Hymenobacter swuensis DY53: one gene and its partner. The protein of the gene in region 2 interacts with the protein of the main gene of each other region in a pairwise test. Links are inferred from orthologs where the notes say so. Each region holds a gene or a part of one and is shown on either strand. Other genes may lie near its edges.

Region 1 (3,900 bases), 120 kb from region 2 along the record:
CCCGGTGGTTCCGGTAGGCGTTGATGCGCTTGAGCTCGGGGTAAAGCCTGAAAAAGGTGCTGTCCATTTTCCCGAAGCTGCCCCCAATCAGCACATCAGGATTGAGCTTGAGGATATACTCGCGGGTGAGGGCCGGATAGGGCTGGGCGAATTTCTCCACCACGGCGTTCTGGCCGCCGGCCAGCAGAATCTTGTTGGTGAACAAAGTATTCTGCCCGTACACGTAAATCGGGTCGGTCCAGGTGATGGCCAGCACGCGGGGCAGCGGCTGGGGAGGCACCTGGGCCGTAATCCGGACTAGCTCGGTACGGAGGGAATCTACTACCCTTTTGGCCGGAACCGGACGGTCCAGCAGCCGGCCCAGGTCAGTAAGGCCCCGAAAAATATCCTCCATTTTCTGATAGCGCTGGTAGTACACCGGAATACCCAGCTCTTGTAGCCGCTGCGCATCGGCTGGGGTGGTCATGCCTTCGGTAGTGAAAACAATATCGGGCTTGAGGGCTACCAGCCGCTCCAGATCCAGCGGGTAGCTGTTGATAACGGGCTTGCGCAGGGCTGCCGCTGGGTAGTCGCAGACCTGGGTGCGGGCCACAATCGTACTGGTATCAGCCACGGCATACAGCATTTCCGTCATCGAGGGGGCCAGTGCCATAATGCGGCGCGGGTGGGTGGGCACCGTCAACTGGCGGCCCAGGTCGTCGCGCACTTGGTGGGTAGCATCGGTTTCAGTGGTGGCAGGCTTATCGGGCTGGCAGGCAGTCAGCAGGGACAGAATCGGCAGCGCAAACCGCAGGCGGCGAATAAAAGGCGGGCAGAACATGCGACAAAGGTAAACGCGGAATCTACCCAGCCCGCCTGCTCATCGGATTTTGCCCCGGCCTTTGTGAGCAGGGGACAACGACGCAACCCCTAGGGCTATAAACAGGTTGTAAGAACCCAATCGGCCAGCGGCGCGGAAAGAAATCCGGGCCAACGGCTGAATACGCACCGCGTAGGTTACTTTTGACCAAATTTCTGTCTTATGATCGTCGTTACCGGAGCCGCCGGCTTTATTGCCAGCTGTCTTGTCACCCGCCTCAATGCCGCCAACTTCAACGATATCGTGGTGGTGGATAATTTCAACGTCGAGCGCAAGCTGGCCAATCTGAAAGGCAAGCACCTGCGCGAATACGTGGACCGCGAGGAGTTTTTTGAGTGGCTGGATACCCACCACGAGCAGGTGGAATTCATTTTCCACCTTGGGGCCCGCACCGATACCACCGAGCAGAACCGCGACGTGCTGAACGTGCTGAACCTAGAGTACTCCCAGAAAATGTGGCAGGCCTGCTGCCGCTACCAGCTCCCGTTAGTATACGCCTCCTCGGCCGCCACCTACGGCTCGGGCACGTTGGGCTACGCTGATGACGACGCGCTGCTGCCGCTGCTCAAGCCCCTGAACCCCTACGGCGACTCCAAGAACGACTTCGATAACTGGGCAGTGCAGCAGCCCGAGAAACCGTTTTTCTGGGCGGGCCTGAAGTTCTTCAACGTGTACGGCCCTAACGAGTATCACAAGAACCGCATGGCTTCTGTGATTCTACACGCCTTCCGCCAGATTCAGGAAACCGGCTCCATGACGCTGTTCCGCTCCCATAACCCCGAGTACGCCGACGGCGAACAGCAGCGCGACTTCGTGTACGTGAAGGACGTGGTGGAAGTGTGCCTGTTCCTGATGCAGACGCGCCGCGACTCGGGTATCTATAACCTGGGTACCGGCGAGGCTCGCACTTTCCTCGACCTGACCCTGGGCACTTTTGCGGCCCTCAACCGCACCGCCGACATCCGCTTCCGCGATACGCCCGAGGACATTCGGGACACGTACCAGTACTTCACCCAGGCCGATATGAGCAAGCTGCGCCGCATCGGTTACGACCGGCCCTTCACCTCCCTGGAGGCCGGCATAGACGATTATGTGCGCAATTATCTTGTACCGGGCCACTACTACTAGGGTCGTTTCGTAGCCAGATTCCTGTTTTTTTATAAGCCCGACTGTATGTTTTGCCCTGGCGGCAGGACCCGCAGTCGGGCTTTCTGCTAGTCAGGCAGTTAGTTTATCAAACAGACAGAACAGTAGTAAAACGCCAGTCAGCTTTCCGACTAGAGGATGAATTTATATTGCAGAAATTAATTTTTATATCATTTTTTCCAGAGTAATTTACCCCATACTTTCCCACTAACTCAGGCTGGTGCAACGTAAAAGCATAACGATTATCGGCGGTGGATTTTCGGGCTCGATGCTGGCCGTACAGCTGGCCCGGCTGGCCGGCAACCACCCCTACCCCTGCGACGTGCATCTGGTAGAACCGCGCCCCGTACCAGGCCCGGGTCTGGCCTATACCGCCCGGCGGCCCGAATATCTGCTGAATGTACGCAGCCAGTTTCTGAGTGCTTTTCCTGACCAGCCCGACCATTTTCAGAACTGGCTCCGTGTCACCAGCCAGGAAGTATGTGAGCACGGATTTTGCTCCCGGCAGAGCTACGGCCGGTACCTGCAGCAGCTGGTGAGCCAGCTACTGGAATGGCCTTCTATGAACGGCATCCGGTGCTACTGGCACAATCAGGCTGCGCGCGCCGTGGAGGTTTCCCCCAGCGGCTCGTCGGCCACGGTACGGCTGATGGATGGCACCGAACTGCCCAGCACCTATGTAGTTCTGGCGTTAGGCAACTTTCCGCCCCCCTATCCTACCACCAGCAGCACCGAGTATCGGGCGTACCCGAACTACCACGGCAACCCCTGGGCGCAGGGCGCGTTGCGCAATATCGGTACCGACGACACAGTGCTCCTAATTGGAACCGGCCTCACCGCCGTAGATATCCTTCTGGGCTTGCAGGCCGATGGCCATCAAGGCCTAGTGACTACTGTTTCGGGCCACGGCCGCTGGCCGGCAGCTCATCAATTTGAAGGAGCCACTTATCCTGATTTTTACGCGGCTGACCTGGCCGGAGTCGATACAGTACTGGACGTGCTACGTGTTCTGCGCCGTCACGTTCGGGAGGCGCAAAAGCAGGGCATCGACTGGCGCATGGTGGTGGATACCTTACGGCCGCATCTGGGGCAAATATGGGCGACCTGGCCGCAACCGGAGCAGGCGCGGTTTCTGCGGCATTTAGCGGGAATCTGGTCGGTACTGCGGCACCGCAGCCCCCCCCGCAACGCGGCTATTGTGGCCGCCATGTTTGCAGAAGGCCAGGTACAGCAGGCTATAGGGCGGGTAAAGAACATTGAGCCGGCGGCCAACGGACTGGTAGTTACCGTGCAGAAGGGCCAGCAGCCAGTACAACAACTGACGGCCCAGCACGTCATCACCTGCACCGGTCCGCTGCTGGATTACAGCCGGATTCAGGAATCAGTGGTGGTGGGCCTACGGGAGACAGGACACTTACAACCGGACGCCCTGCATCTGGGAATTGAAACCGATGCTCACGGCGCACTGCTGAACGCGACGGGGCAGGCCTCAGGGGTGCTTTTCACGCTGGGACCCAGTCGGCGGCCTGCTTATTTTGAGTCAACGGCAGTACCGGAACTGCGGAATCAGGCCGTTGCCCTGGCCCAGGAGCTCGGCCAGCGGCTACGAGTGACGGTTGACGCGGGAATATAAAAACAGCCTGATTTCATCCATAAAAAAAGCCGCTCCAACACGTGTTGGAGCGGCTTTTTGCGTATCATTCTGAGTATAGCCGCGCAGGCTGCGGTATTCTATGCCGCCAGTTCGTCGGGTGAATACAACGGTAGCACCGGCGTTTCGGGCGTATTGGCAGGCAGGGCTTGCATAGCGGGGTACTGCTTACCGCTGCGGCGCACCGCCCGCATCAGCAGGTACTTGTATTTTTCGGCATCGGCCAAGGCAGCTTCAATGGCTT
Region 2 (12,859 bases):
CTCGCCGCCGGCCGGCAGCACGCCCAGCTGGCTCAGCTTGGCATCGGGCAGGTAGTAGAGAGCCACCAGGTCGGCGCGGGCTTCTTCCAGGGCCGAGGCGTAGCTTTTCAGCGTTTCCTTGGGTGTGCCCACGCCCTTGTTGAGCTGGCCCGAAGCGTGCCCGATTACCTCGTGCATATCGGTGTGGAGCTTGCCGGCCAACGCGGCATACTGGCGGGCGCGCTGCTTTTCGGCCTCATCGAAAGCAAACTCATCCAGCATTCCGCCGGCGTCGGCGGCACTGTAGGCATCCACAATGTTACCCAGGTTCACCGACTTCGAGCCGTGCTCCTTCCGGATCCAGCTGGCGTTGGGCAGGTTGATACCGATGGGCGTATTGGGGGCTGCGTCGCCGGCTTCCACCACGGTGGTAATCACCTTGGCCGTAATACCAATGACGTTCTTCTTCTTGTGCTCGGGCTTGATGGGAGAGTTGTCCTCAAACCACTGGGCCTCGTCGCCGATGGCCTTGATGCGCTTGGTAGCTTCCACATCCTTGAAAGATACCACCGACTCGTAGCTGGCGCGGTAGCCCAGCGGGTCGCCGTACACCTCAATAAAGCCGTTTACCACGTCGGTGAGGCTTTGCGTGTCGTGCACCCAGGCCACGTTGTACTCGTCCCATTTGCGCAGGTCGCCGGAGTGGTAAAACTGCACCAGCTTCTGCAGGGCCAGCTTCTGCTCGGGCGTTTCGGCCACGGTAATGGCCTTTTCCAGCCAGAATACCACCTGGGTGAGGGCCTTGTCGTACATGCCCTCGGTCATCCACTTGCGCTCCTGCACGCGGCCCTGGCGGTCCTTCACCAGCTTGGAGTTCAGGCCGTAGGATACCGGCTGCGGGTCTTTGGGGTTGATTTTCTTCTTGTAGAACGCCTCCACCTCGGCTTGGGTCAGGCCCTCATAGAAGTTGCTGGCGGAGGTTTTCACCAGGTCCTTGCCGGCCTCCTGGTTTACCCGCTTGGGCGCCACGTTCGGGTCGAACAGAATGGGCGTCATGGCCGCCAAAAACTTCGTCACCGATTCGCCCGGCTCCAGCGGCAGCAGTTTGGAGTCGGTGGCGAAAATCAGCTCCTTGAAGTAGGCCGGTGTGCACTCGGGCACAAACTTGCGGGTGCTGTAGTGGTGGTGGATGCCGTTGCTGAACCACACGCGCTTGGCGTAAGTGGCAAACTTGGTGGCCTGGTCGATCTGCTGCTGGCTGGTGCTGGCGGTGCGGCGCTCCTCGTTGGCCTTCCACACGGCTTCCAGCGTGCGGCGCACCCGTAAGTTGTGCTTGTAGTTCTGGTCGTAAATGATGTCGCGCCCGCTCAGGGCCGCCTCGTAGAGGTAATACAGCAGCTCCTTCTGCTGGGGCTCCAGCGCCTCGAAGCCCGGCACCTGGTAGCGCAGAATCCGCAGGTCGGCAAACTGTTCGGTAACTACCTGAAACGGTGGGGCCGCCGGGGTAGCGGGGGCAGCCAGTGCGGCGGCAGGGGTAGCCGGTTGCGGCTCGGCCTCGACGGGGGCGGCGCTAACGGCGGTAGGAGCGGGGGGAGAGGTAGTGCGGGTAGTGCTGGCGCAGCCGCCGCCCAATTGGGAAACAACCAATAGGGCCGCCGCTGATAAACGTGTACGATTCATGAAAGCAGAACAAGGGGGAGAACTTGCACAAATCAACGGATAATTTCACATATCAAAGGGGAAGTGGTGAGTTTGTGAAGTGGTGAAATGGTGAAGTTGTGAGGTTGTGTCATCCTGAGCGGAGCGAAGGATCTTACTACGCGTGAACAAGTCGTTTGCACGCTAATCGTTCAGGCGTGGTAAGGTCCTTCGCTCCGCTCAGGATGACACAACCTCACCACTTTACAACCTCACCATTCACCCATTCACTTTCCGCAGCGTAGCGGGGCGGTCGAGTTTGCCGGAGGCGGTGGTGCGGAACTCGGGCACGAAGACCAGGGCGCGGGGCACTTCGTACTTGCCCAGGCGCTGGCTGAGCAGGGTTTGCAGGTGTTCCTGCTGGGCGGCCGTCAGCTTGGGGCCTTCCAGGAAAGCCGTGACCTGCTCGCCTAGGCGCTTGTCGGGGCGGCCCGCCACGAAGGCACGCCGGCTTAGGTCTAGCTCGGTAAGGGCTACTTCCAGCACCTGCTCCACCTTTTCGGCCTGCACCTTCACGCCGCCTGTGTTTATCACGAAATCCACCCGGCCCAGCCACTCGAAGCTGCGGCCGTCCTCGGATAGCGCAATCTGGTCGTTGGTAGTGATGAGCTGGTTTTCGGTGACGTCGGCGCGCACCGTGAGGCAGCCGCGCGCGTCCTGCGCCACCGTAATGCCCGGCAGCACCTGGTACGTGGGCTGCACCGCCGGGCCGTTGAGGCGGCGCAGGGCAATGTGGGAGGCTGTTTCTGTCATGCCATACGTCACGTACACCGGTACGCGCAACTGCTGAATCTCCTTTTCCAGACTGCGTTCCACAGCCGCGCCGCCCACCAGAATGCCCTTCAGGCGGTTCAGACGCGCGGCGTGGCCAGCGGCCAGCACCGCCCGCAGCTGCAGGGGCACGAAGGAGGTAAAATCGAACTCGGCCGCGGCGGGCACTAGGGCCAGCGGGTCGGCGTGGGGCTCCACAATGGTCAGGTGCATACGCCGTTCCAGGCCGCGCACCAGCATCATCAGCCCGCCCACAAACTCACAGTTCAGACACACCAGCATCCGGTCGCCAGGACCCAGGTCGAAGTAGTCTCCGGTGCGGCGGGCAGAGGCTTCCAGTTGCCGCCGCTTCAGCTGAATCAGTTGGGGCTGGCCCGTGGAGCCGGAGGTACGCAGGCCGAATTCCTGGGCCCCGTTCAACCACTGACGCACGAAATCCAGCACCCGGGCTTCGTAGCCGTTCAGGTCCTGGGGGGTGCGGGCGGGGTACTGCTGAATATCAGCGTAGCGAAACTCACGGCCGTTGAGCAACAGGGAATCGGGCAGAAGCAGGTCAGCGGAAGCAGCAGCGTCGGACATAAGGAAAGCGGAAAAGGGCAACGATTTGACAGCAAGAACCGCAACTGCCTACGAATCTCCCGGCAGCCGGGCCGGAAAAATATGCTCAGCCTTGACATTGAGGGGATTAAAACGGTAACTTCTCAGAGTATACCAACTCCCTCCGGTCATGAACGCCTTCGTCCCCAGCCCATTTGCCGGCTTCAAAACCTGCGTTTTTCGCCGCTACCTCACGTTTCGACAGCAGGTGGTATCCTCCCCCGCCCCCGAGGCCCTGGAAGCCGCCCGTCGTGCCCGCAAGCAGCGCAAGAAACTGGCCAAGGACGAGCGGCTGCGAAATTTCTTCGGGTGGTGCGCCGGCTGCGAGGCCTATGGGTCGATATTTTAAAACGGCCGGAGCCGGATAGTTGACAGGCTAACCGGAAGCAGCAGCGCGCGGGCACTAGGCTACTATCGGGGCGGGTAATCATGCCAAGCCACATACCGCCACGGGCTATCCGGCGACTTTACTAAATACGTAACTATTTCTGCTAGGTCGCCGTGCGACTCACTCTCGGGTGACCACATCAGGCGGCCGGCCAGAAAGCTGGCGGCAAAGCTTTCCCACGAATCGAAGTCGCGCAAAGCTAGGTGGGTGGCGGCGTCAATGAATGGCCAGGCCTGCTCCCAGGAGATATAGCCGTAATCGTAGGACCAGCGGGCCACGCATACTGAGCGCACATGGTCCCAGGCGGCAATGTTCTGCACGGCCCCTACGGCCGGCAGCGGATGCGCCTCGAACACTCGGTGCCAGTGCAGCGAATTCTGCTTCAATAATTTCTGGTACTTCTGGCGGTGGCCTTCCTGCTTCAGCCAGTTGAGAATACCAAGGGCCTGCTCTGTATCAGCAATTCCCCACCATTCTACCATAGATTCTTTGCGCTGAGTCAGCTCTGCGGGCTTGAGTTGGGCCAGGAGAGAAATAGGTACATCGGACCAGAAGAACAGTGGTAGCCCGCCAGCCATTCCGCGAATTTCTACCGGGTTCAAAACCCGTGTCGGAGCCCTAAGATCGTAGAACTCTAAGTCACGGGCCCCATAAATGCGGAGGTTCGTTTTTTCGAGAGCAACTGCCCGGCGACGAGTCGGGGTCAGGTTAAGGAGAAAATCGATAACGCGCTTCATACAATGATGGGGGTAAGTAGGGGTAGCATAGAAACTCCGCCGTGCTGGCTCCGCGCATCGGCGCTACACGCAGCAGCGGTAATACTACGAAAACAAAAAGACCGGCCTACGGAGGCCGGTCTGCGCGGATAGCTAGGCGGGATGCGGAAAAGCTGCGGGGCTATTTGACTGCCGCAGGCTCAGGGAGGAGCCGAAAATACGAGGCCACAAATCGGTTGTTCACAACTTGGCCTTGTACCTCAGCCTTCCGAATAGCTTGGCAAAAACCGTCCTTGGCGTGGGCGTCGCCGTGGGCGTCGATGGTGGTGCCATCCACAAAGTAGGCTTTGCCGTCGAAGCGCACGGCTAGGTCGCAGCTCTTACCAGGCAGGCCTAGGCGGCATTGGCCGCAGGAGGCTTCTACCGTTTGCACAGGTTTAGCCGGATCGGGAGCGGCCTGAACCACGGCGGCTGGCCCGGCCGATTGCGCCCGGGCAGGGGAGAAAGCAAGCAAGGCGAGCAACAGCAGCAACGATTTCATAGGACAGCGGAAGTAAGGAGCTGAATCGGGCCACAAGGTAAGGCTAAACCAGCAACCCACTTCACGAAAAATGGCCCGCCCCAAAGCCAGGGCGAGCCATTTTTATTGCCAGAATGAAACTGTACCGTTACGGAAACTTGGGGTACTTCGAGAAATCGGGCTGGCGCTTTTCCATATAGGCGTTGCGGCCTTCCTTGGCTTCTTCCGAGAGGTAGTACAGCAGCGTAGCGTTGCCGGCCAGCTCCTGAATGCCGGCCTGCCCATCCAGCTCAGCATTGAAGCTGGATTTGAGCATGCGCAGGGCCAGGGGGCTTTTCTGGAGGATTTTGTGGCACCAGGCCACGGTGGTTTCCTCCAGCTTATCCAGCGGCACTACTTTGTTTACAAGGCCCATATCGAGAGCTTCCTGCGCATCGTACTGGTCACAGAGGAACCAGATTTCGCGGGCCTTCTTCTGACCCACCACGCGGGCGAGGTAGGAGGCACCGAAGCCACCATCAAACGAACCCACATTCGGGCCGGTCTGGCCGAAACGGGCGTTATCGGCGGCAATGCTCAAGTCGCAGACGACGTGCAGCACGTGGCCGCCCCCAATGGCCCAACCAGCCACCATGGCTACCACCGGCTTGGGGATGGAGCGGATGATTTTCTGGAGTTCCAATACGTTCAGGCGGGGCACAGTGTCCTCGCCCACGTAGCCGCCGTGGCCACGTACGCTCTGGTCGCCGCCCGAGCAGAAGGCCCTGCCGCCCTCGCCCGTGAGGATGATGACGCCGATATCGGTGCGGTCCTGGCAGATGCGCATGGCCTCAATCATCTCCTGCACCGTGAGCGGCGTGAAGGCGTTATGCACCTGCGGGCGGTTGATGCTGATTTTGGCGATACCTCCGTGCTGGGTGAAGAGGATTTCGCGGAACTCCTTAATCGGAGTCCAGGTAAGTTGTTCGGCCATAAAAGGGGCAGTTACCTTAGTTAAAGTTAAGTAGAGAAAGACGTGCGAACCGCCGCGCGGTATCGTTCAAAGAAGTCGGCGTTGGTAGGGCTGTCGGTGGTGATTTCCAGCAGCGCCGCGCCGGTTTCGGCTGCAAAGAAAACCGGTAGCGCCGACTCTAGTTCAGCAAAAGTAGAAACCGGGAAGTAGTGCAGCCCAAAATCCCGGGCCGTATTCTCGGCGCGTAGCGGCTGGCTCGTTTCGAAAAGCTCCTCCAGTTCCGGCTGCTGGCGCGGCCCGTCAATCAGCCGGAAAATGCCGCCGGCGTGGTTGTTGAGCAGTACCACGCGCAGGTTGGGAGTAGGGTAATTGTGCCAGAAGGCGTTGCGGTCATAGAAAAACGCCACGTCGCCGGTAAGCAGCACGACCGGCCGTTGCGGCCGGGCCAAGGCCGCGCCCACCGCTGTGCTGGTGCAGCCATCAATACCGCTGGTGCCCCGGTTGGCAAACACCTCCACTTGCTGGCCCGGCGGCACCCCAAGAATGTTGGCGTAGCGCACAGCCATGCTGTTGGCCAAGTGCAGGGCCGTGCCATCGGGCAGGTGCTGCAACGCCCGGTGGATGGCCGTAAACTCGTTGAACGGCTGCGTGGGCTGGTGCATGAACTCCTGCAGGAAGCCGGCGGCCCAGTTTTCGGCGGCCAGCCAAGGCTTGAGGTAAGCCGCTTTGGCCGAGGCTTCGGTGTCGGTGAGCTGGGTCGCAGTGCCAGGCCACAGCAGCCGGGTAGGGCCGGGCGCTACGCGGGTGGCATCCGTTCGGGCAATAATCACCGGCTCAAAGGGCTCGAATCCCTGCGGCTCCACGCGCGTGGTGGGGCCAACTGGAATCGAACGAGTTGTCTGCTTCTGCTGAGCCGTTTCGAGTGACGATAAACTGGCTTCCCCAAACGCCGCAAAGAAATCAGCCGGCTCCATCCGCACTATTTTGGTCAGCGACTGAAATGTATCGGCCACGGTGCCGGCGGCCTGAATGTGCCAGTGCTGGGCGGGTTTGGTGGTGCGCAGGTACAGCTTGAGGGCCTTGGAAATCAGCGACTGACCGAAGGTGATGAGCAGCTCCGGCTTCAGTGCTTCCTTCAGGCCCGGTTCCGGCACGGCCATAAATACATCCTGGCGGCCTAGGGGACGCAGGCGCTGGTCGTAGCTGGCCGCGGCGGGTAGGTGCAGGTTCGCAATTAAGTCACCCACCACGGGTACCTGGTAGGCGGCGGCAAACTGGTGCAACGCCAGCAGCAATTCGGCATCGGCGGGGTGCTGACCGGCCACTACCAGGACGCGGCTGGTGCTCCGAATAGCCTCGTGCAGTTCTTGAAGTGTGGTGATGGATAATTGGGGGCGGCCGGGCAGTTCACGCGTCACTTTCACCGGGACAAACTGCAGCTCTTCGCCTTGTTTGGGGTAGAACGGCTCCCGCAGCGGCACATTTACCTGCACCGGCCCGGCCGGGCTGGTCTGCGCCAGATTAATGGCCTCATTCACGAGCCGCGCCGCGTGCCACTGCGCATCCGAGTGCGAGGTGTCAGCCGGAAATTCGAAGGTGCCTTTGGCATGGGCACCGTAGAGGTTATGCTGCCGGATGGTCTGGCCATCAAGCTGGTCAATCCACTCCGGCGGTCGGTCGGCCGTGAAGATGACGAGCGGAATCTGCTGAAAATACGCCTCCGCCACGGCCGGCGCGTAGTTCAGGCCCGCCGTGCCGGAGGTGCACACCAGGGCCACGGCCCGCCGCTGGGCCTGCGCCAGCCCCAGCCCGATAAAGGCCGCTGCCCGCTCGTCGGGCACGGTCCGCACCCTTATTTTGGGGTGTCGCGCAAAGGCAATGGTCAGCGGCGCGCACCGGCTGCCCGGCGAAAGCACCACGTCAGTAATACCCAGCTGGGCGCAGATTTCGGGAATGTTGTGAACAGCTTGGAGAGAGGACATCGGCCAGAAAAGTAGCACGAAGCCTTTGCTTCGCGCAGCGTAATGAACGGTTTTTGGTGAACGAAGGATAAGTCAACCGCTCAACCATACGCGAAATGGCACTTCGCACTACTGTAAAATAGCCCCGATGGTGCGCAGCTTCAGTTCTGTCTCCTGCCACTCGCGGGCGGGGTCGGAGTCGATGGTGAGGCCGGTGCCGGCGTAGAGGATGGCTTCCCGGGGGCGGAGCTGCAGGCAGCGCAGGTTTACGTAGAGGCGGGCTACGCCGGTTTCGGGCAGGTTTACGGGCCCCAGGAAACCGGCGTAGTAGGCTCGGTCGTAACCTTCGTGGTGGCGCAGAAACTCCAGGGCCGGTTGCTTGGGCACGCCGCCCACGGCGGGCGTGGGGTGCAGCAGCCGCAGCATATCGGTGCCGAGAGTGGGGAAAGGCACTTCCCGCAGGTGCACGGCAAAATCGGTGCGCAGGTGCAGCAGCTGGCCCGCTACCACGGTGCGCGGCCCCTGCTCATCGTACTCCCGCAGCCGCAGCTGCTTAAAGCAGCTCACAATGTAGCGGGCCACCATGGCGTGTTCCTCCAGATCCTTGCCGGCCCACTTCGCGGTAGCCGGCTTCATGCCGGGCAGTAGCGGCTGTGTGCCGGCCAGCGCCATCGTCCGGAAAATCTGCTGCTCGTCGATTTCCGCCAGTACTTCCGGCGTAGCCCCCAGCCAGGTACCCACACCCGGCGCACTCACCAACGAGACAAACGCATTGGGGTAGCGGGCCTGCAAATCCTCAAATGCCGCCAGCGCATCAAACCCGGCCGGCAGCGACTGCCGTACCGCCCGGCTCGATACCACCTTGCGCACCGTTTCAGTCTCAATAGCCGCTACGCCGGCGGCTACCAGCGCCTCGTACTCGGCGCGGGAGGCGGTGGCGGGCTCGGGCTGCCGACTTACGTGCCAAGGCAGCTCCACCGACTCGGGCAGCGCCGCGAAATGCTGGCGCAGCTCCGGCAACCGGGCCGCTGCCGCCGCGCTGACGTGGATTTCCTCCGGCTGGGCCAGGTCGAAAAACAAGTCGGCCGGCAGGAACAGGGGCGGATTATGGTCAGAGTCGCGGAACGGGAAAAACGCAAACCCGGCCGGGGCGGTAGGCTCTAGGGCTGGTGGTAGTCCTGCGTAGGCCGAGTCGGTGCGCAGGCACAGGCACAGCCGGGCATGCTGGGTGTTCGGGAGTCGCCATAAAGCCACTGGACGGCCGCTGGTGAGAGCCAGGGCCACCAGGCGGCGCAGCCGGGCGGCCACCGGCAGTTCCGGCTTCCAGGAAATACGCTGCAACATGGGAAAGAAGCTGGGGGAAGCGAGGAATTAGAAGCAGGAAAAAATGCGGGGAGGCGTCAGGAATCGGGGTAGGGGAGGCAACAACAGAAAGGCAAAAATCAAAGAAGACGGCCCATCACAATGTTTTCAGCTACTAGACTTCTGACGTCTATTCCTTACTTCTTATTTCAGGTCGATAACGGCCATGGTAATGCGGCTGATGCACACCAGCACGCCCGTTTCCTCGTGGGTAATCCGGATTTCCCATACCTGCGTGCTACGGCCCACATGCAAAGGGGTGGCCCGCCCGATAACGTGGCCGTCGCGCACGCCTTTCAGGTGGTTGGCGTTGATTTCGAGGCCTACGCAGGCTTGCTTGGTGGGGTCGATTTTAGTGGCCGCGCCCACGCTGCCCAGGGTTTCGGCCAAGGCTACCGAGGCTCCGCCGTGCAGCAGGCCCATGGGCTGGTGCGTGCGCCCGTCCACGGGCATGCGGCCTTCCAGATACTCTTCAGTGAGGGCGGTCAGTTCGATGCCGAGGGCGTCGGCGAGAGTGGGGCGGGTACCTACCCAGTGGTTAAGCTGCTCCAGCGTCATTAGCGGGCGAAAAAGAGAGAGAATACCGGCGGTACGAGAGAGTCGGAAGCCGGATGAATTTTTACTGGCGGTAGCGGTAGACAACCATTTCGGGGCGAAAAGGTACGGGGTGTTGCGCAGCTTGCCGGCTCTAGGCGCGACAAAGCCAGCATCCGTGTGCGCGAAAAGGCCGTACTTTAACGACGTAACCAGCAAAAACAGCGGGAAATGGGCGTCAAAAAAATCTACCTCATTCGCCACGGGCAAACGGATTTCAACGTGCGCGGCATTGTGCAGGGCAGCGGCGTCGATTCCTCGCTCAACGAGGCCGGCCACCGGCAGGCAGCCCGCTTTTTCGCGGCCTACCGCCATGTCGCCTTCGATAGGGTGTACACTTCCGTGCTGCAGCGCACCCACCAGTCGGTACGCGGGTTTCTGGAACTGGGCCTGCCGCATGAGCAGCACGCGGGCCTCAACGAAATCAGCTGGGGTACCCGTGAAGGCACGCGCATCACGCCCGAGGAGGACGAGGAGTACTTCAGCGTGTTGCAGCAGTGGCGCGCCGGCCAGACGCACCTGAGCCTACAGGGCGGCGAAAGCCCCGACCAGGTGGCCGCCCGCCAGCGCCCGGTCATCGACCTGATAACCAGTCGGTCCCACGAAAAAACTGTGCTGGTGTGCATGCACGGCCGGGCCATGCGGGTGCTGCTGTGCCAGCTGCTGGGTTATCCGCTCAGCCAGATGGACAGCTTCGAGCACCACAACCTCTGCCTCTACCAGCTCGATTACACCGGCTCGATGTTCACCGTACGCAACTTTTTGGATGTGCGACACCTGCAGGAAACGGTATGAAGCAGGCCCCAGGCCGTAACCGACACATCGATATGGTAACGGCCGGGCCCCGGAATCTTGCGTAAAGAGCCGGATCAGCCGCCGCTGATAAAACTCCTGACCAGTGGGGACTTACTCAGGCGAAAATTCGCTGTTTTAACGGTCGTTTGAGAAGAACGGCTTTCGTTTGCAGCCCCGGATTTTCGGGCTAATTTTGGCCCCACTCAACCCAACGACGACGACGCAGATGGCCGAACTCATAAAAATGCCCAAGATGAGCGACACGATGACCGATGGGGTCATTGCTTCGTGGCTCAAAAAAGTAGGCGACAAAGTAAAATCCGGGGACATTCTGGCCGAGGTAGAAACCGACAAGGCCACCATGGAACTCGAAAACTACGAGGACGGCACCCTGCTCCACATCGGTCCGAAAGAAGGCGAATCGGTACCCGTTGACGGTTTGCTGGCCATTGTAGGCAAGGAAGGCGAAGATATTTCGGCCCTGCTCAGCGGAGGCGGTGCCGCCGCGCCGGCTCCGGCCGTAGCGGAAGCTCCCAAAGCCGAGGCGGCTCCGACTCCCGCGCCCGCCCCGGAAGCTCCCAAAGCGGAAGCTGCTCCGGCTCCCGCCGCCCCGGCTGCTGCCCCGGCTGGCAATGGCAAGAAAGCTACCGTCATCCGGATGCCCAAAATGAGCGACACGATGACGGAGGGCACCATTGCCGCCTGGCTCAAAAAAGTAGGCGACAAAGTGAAATCCGGCGACATTTTGGCGGAAGTGGAAACCGACAAGGCCACCATGGAGCTGGATAACTACGAAGACGGCACCCTGCTCTACATCGGCCCCAAAGAAGGAGAAGCTGTAGCGGTTGACGGTGTCCTGGCTATCATCGGCGAAGAAGGAGCCGACGTGCAGGCCCTGCTGGGCGGCCAGAGCGGCGGCAGCGCGGCTCCGGTAGCCGCCGAAGCTGCTCCGGCCGCTGCTACTACCTCAGCCCCGGCGCCGGCAGCAGAAGCTGCTCCGGCCCCCGCCGAAGCTCCGGCCCAGAATGGTGGCCGCATTTTCGCCTCGCCGCTGGCCAAGAGCATTGCCAAAGACAAAGGTATCGACCTGAACACCATCAAAGGCTCAGGTGAAAACGGCCGCATCGTGTCCCGCGACTTGGAAGCTGCTCCGGCCGCAGCCGCAGCCGCCCCGGCCTCAGCTGCCCAGCCCGCTGCCGCCCCGGCTCCGCAAGCTATTACGGCTGCTCCCGCTCCGGCCCCTGCGGCTGCTCCGGCTACTCCTGCTGCCCAGCCTGCCGATGGCACCTACACCGACACGCCCGTGTCGCAGATGCGCAAGGTTATTGCCCGCCGCCTCTCCGAAAGCCTGTTCACCGCCCCGCATTTCTATCTGACGATGGAAATCCTGATGGACCGGGCTATGGAGGTGCGGACGCAGCTCAATACCCTGTCGCCGGTGAAGCTCAGCTTCAACGATTTGGTTATTAAGGCCGCCGCCGTGGCGCTAAAGCAGCATCCGGCCGTTAATTCCTCCTGGCTCGGCGACAAAATTCGTCAGAACAAGGTGGTGAACATCGGAGTAGCCGTGGCCGTGGATGAAGGCCTGCTGGTGCCGGTGGTGCGCAACGCCGACGGCAAAGGCCTCTCCGCCATTGCTACGGAAGTGAAAGAGCTGGCCGGCAAAGCCAAGAGCAAGAAGCTCCAGCCCGCCGAGTGGGAAGGCAGCACCTTCACCATCTCCAACCTGGGCATGTTCGGCATCGAGGAGTTTACTGCCATCATCAACCCGCCGGATGCCTGCATCCTGGCCGTGGGTGGCATCAAGCAGACGGCCGTGGTAAAAGACGGCCAACTGGCCATCGGCAATGTGATGAAGGTAACCCTGAGCTGTGACCACCGCGTGGTGGACGGCGCTACCGGCGCGGCCTTCCTCCAGACGGTGAAATCCCTGCTGGAAGATCCTATGCGTATGCTCATCTGAGTTGCTTAACCCGCAAAGTAAAAAAGCCAGTCCCTCGCCGGGACTGGCTTTTTTGTTGGCAGTATCGTCGTGGCAAGTGACAAATCATTCCAAATCCTCTATACTTACCGGCAGCGGAGGTTGCGCCGGCGGACTTCGTGAGTAGGATCTATTCACCAATCAGCAGACTATATGAAGCAGCCTCTATTGGCTCTGACGCTATGCGTCGCAAGTGCTACTACTGTCTTCGGGCAGGGCCAGACCCTTTCCGGACAGGTGCTGGATAGCGCCGGCAAACCCGTCATCGGGGCCACGGTAGTGGAGAAAGGCACCAACAACGGCACCGCCACCGACAACGCGGGCCGCTTTACCCTGAAAACCCGTACGGCCAGCCCCCGCCTGCAAATCAGCTCCATCGGCTACGGCTCGCAGGAAGTAGCTGCTACCGGCGGCGAAGTGAGCGTGCGTTTGTCGGATTCCTCCACCAGCCTCGGCGACGTGCAGGTAGTGGGCTCGCGCAGCCAGAACCGCTCCGTTACCGATTCGCCCTCGCCGGTGGACATTATCGACCTGCGGGAGGTGAC

The links.
Region 1: the proteins of menB (region 2) and rfaD interact in binary tests that used the Escherichia coli proteins (3 or more experiments, as listed by UniProt). The link is inferred for Hymenobacter swuensis DY53 from one-to-one orthologs.

Annotation. Positions count from the first base shown.
Region 1 is NZ_CP007145.1:3,447,291-3,451,190, forward strand. The notes cover bases 13-3,004. They hold rfaD (ADP-glyceromanno-heptose 6-epimerase), read left to right. Parts: upstream 13-1,021; coding sequence 1,022-1,987; downstream 1,988-3,004. Other genes in these bases: HSW_RS16050 (ABC transporter substrate-binding protein), read right to left, coding at 13-820; HSW_RS16060 (FAD/NAD(P)-binding protein), read left to right, coding at 2,226-3,004. Outside these bases: more of HSW_RS16050, read right to left, coding at 1-12; more of HSW_RS16060, read left to right, coding at 3,005-3,638; HSW_RS16065 (hypothetical protein), read right to left, coding at 3,737-3,900. UniProt on the Escherichia coli protein: Catalyzes the interconversion between ADP-D-glycero-beta-D-manno-heptose and ADP-L-glycero-beta-D-manno-heptose via an epimerization at carbon 6 of the heptose.
Region 2 is NZ_CP007145.1:3,322,500-3,335,358, reverse strand. The notes cover bases 3,731-6,685. They hold menB (1,4-dihydroxy-2-naphthoyl-CoA synthase), read right to left. Parts: upstream 5,643-6,685; coding sequence 4,818-5,642; downstream 3,731-4,817. Other genes in these bases: menD (2-succinyl-5-enolpyruvyl-6-hydroxy-3-cyclohexene-1-carboxylic-acid synthase), read right to left, coding at 5,669-6,685; HSW_RS15525 (DUF6370 family protein), read right to left, coding at 4,331-4,690; HSW_RS15530 (DUF1266 domain-containing protein), read right to left, coding at 3,731-4,011. Outside these bases: HSW_RS15545 (dipeptidyl-peptidase 3 family protein), read right to left, coding at 1-1,659; HSW_RS15540 (AMP-binding protein), read right to left, coding at 1,897-3,027; HSW_RS15535 (hypothetical protein), read left to right, coding at 3,176-3,394; more of HSW_RS15530, read right to left, coding at 3,457-3,730; more of menD, read right to left, coding at 6,686-7,603; HSW_RS15510 (chorismate-binding protein), read right to left, coding at 7,712-8,926; HSW_RS15505 (hotdog fold thioesterase), read right to left, coding at 9,089-9,502; HSW_RS15500 (histidine phosphatase family protein), read left to right, coding at 9,710-10,333; HSW_RS15495 (pyruvate dehydrogenase complex dihydrolipoamide acetyltransferase), read left to right, coding at 10,560-12,296; HSW_RS15490 (TonB-dependent receptor), read left to right, coding at 12,468-12,859. UniProt on the Escherichia coli protein: Converts o-succinylbenzoyl-CoA (OSB-CoA) to 1,4-dihydroxy-2-naphthoyl-CoA (DHNA-CoA).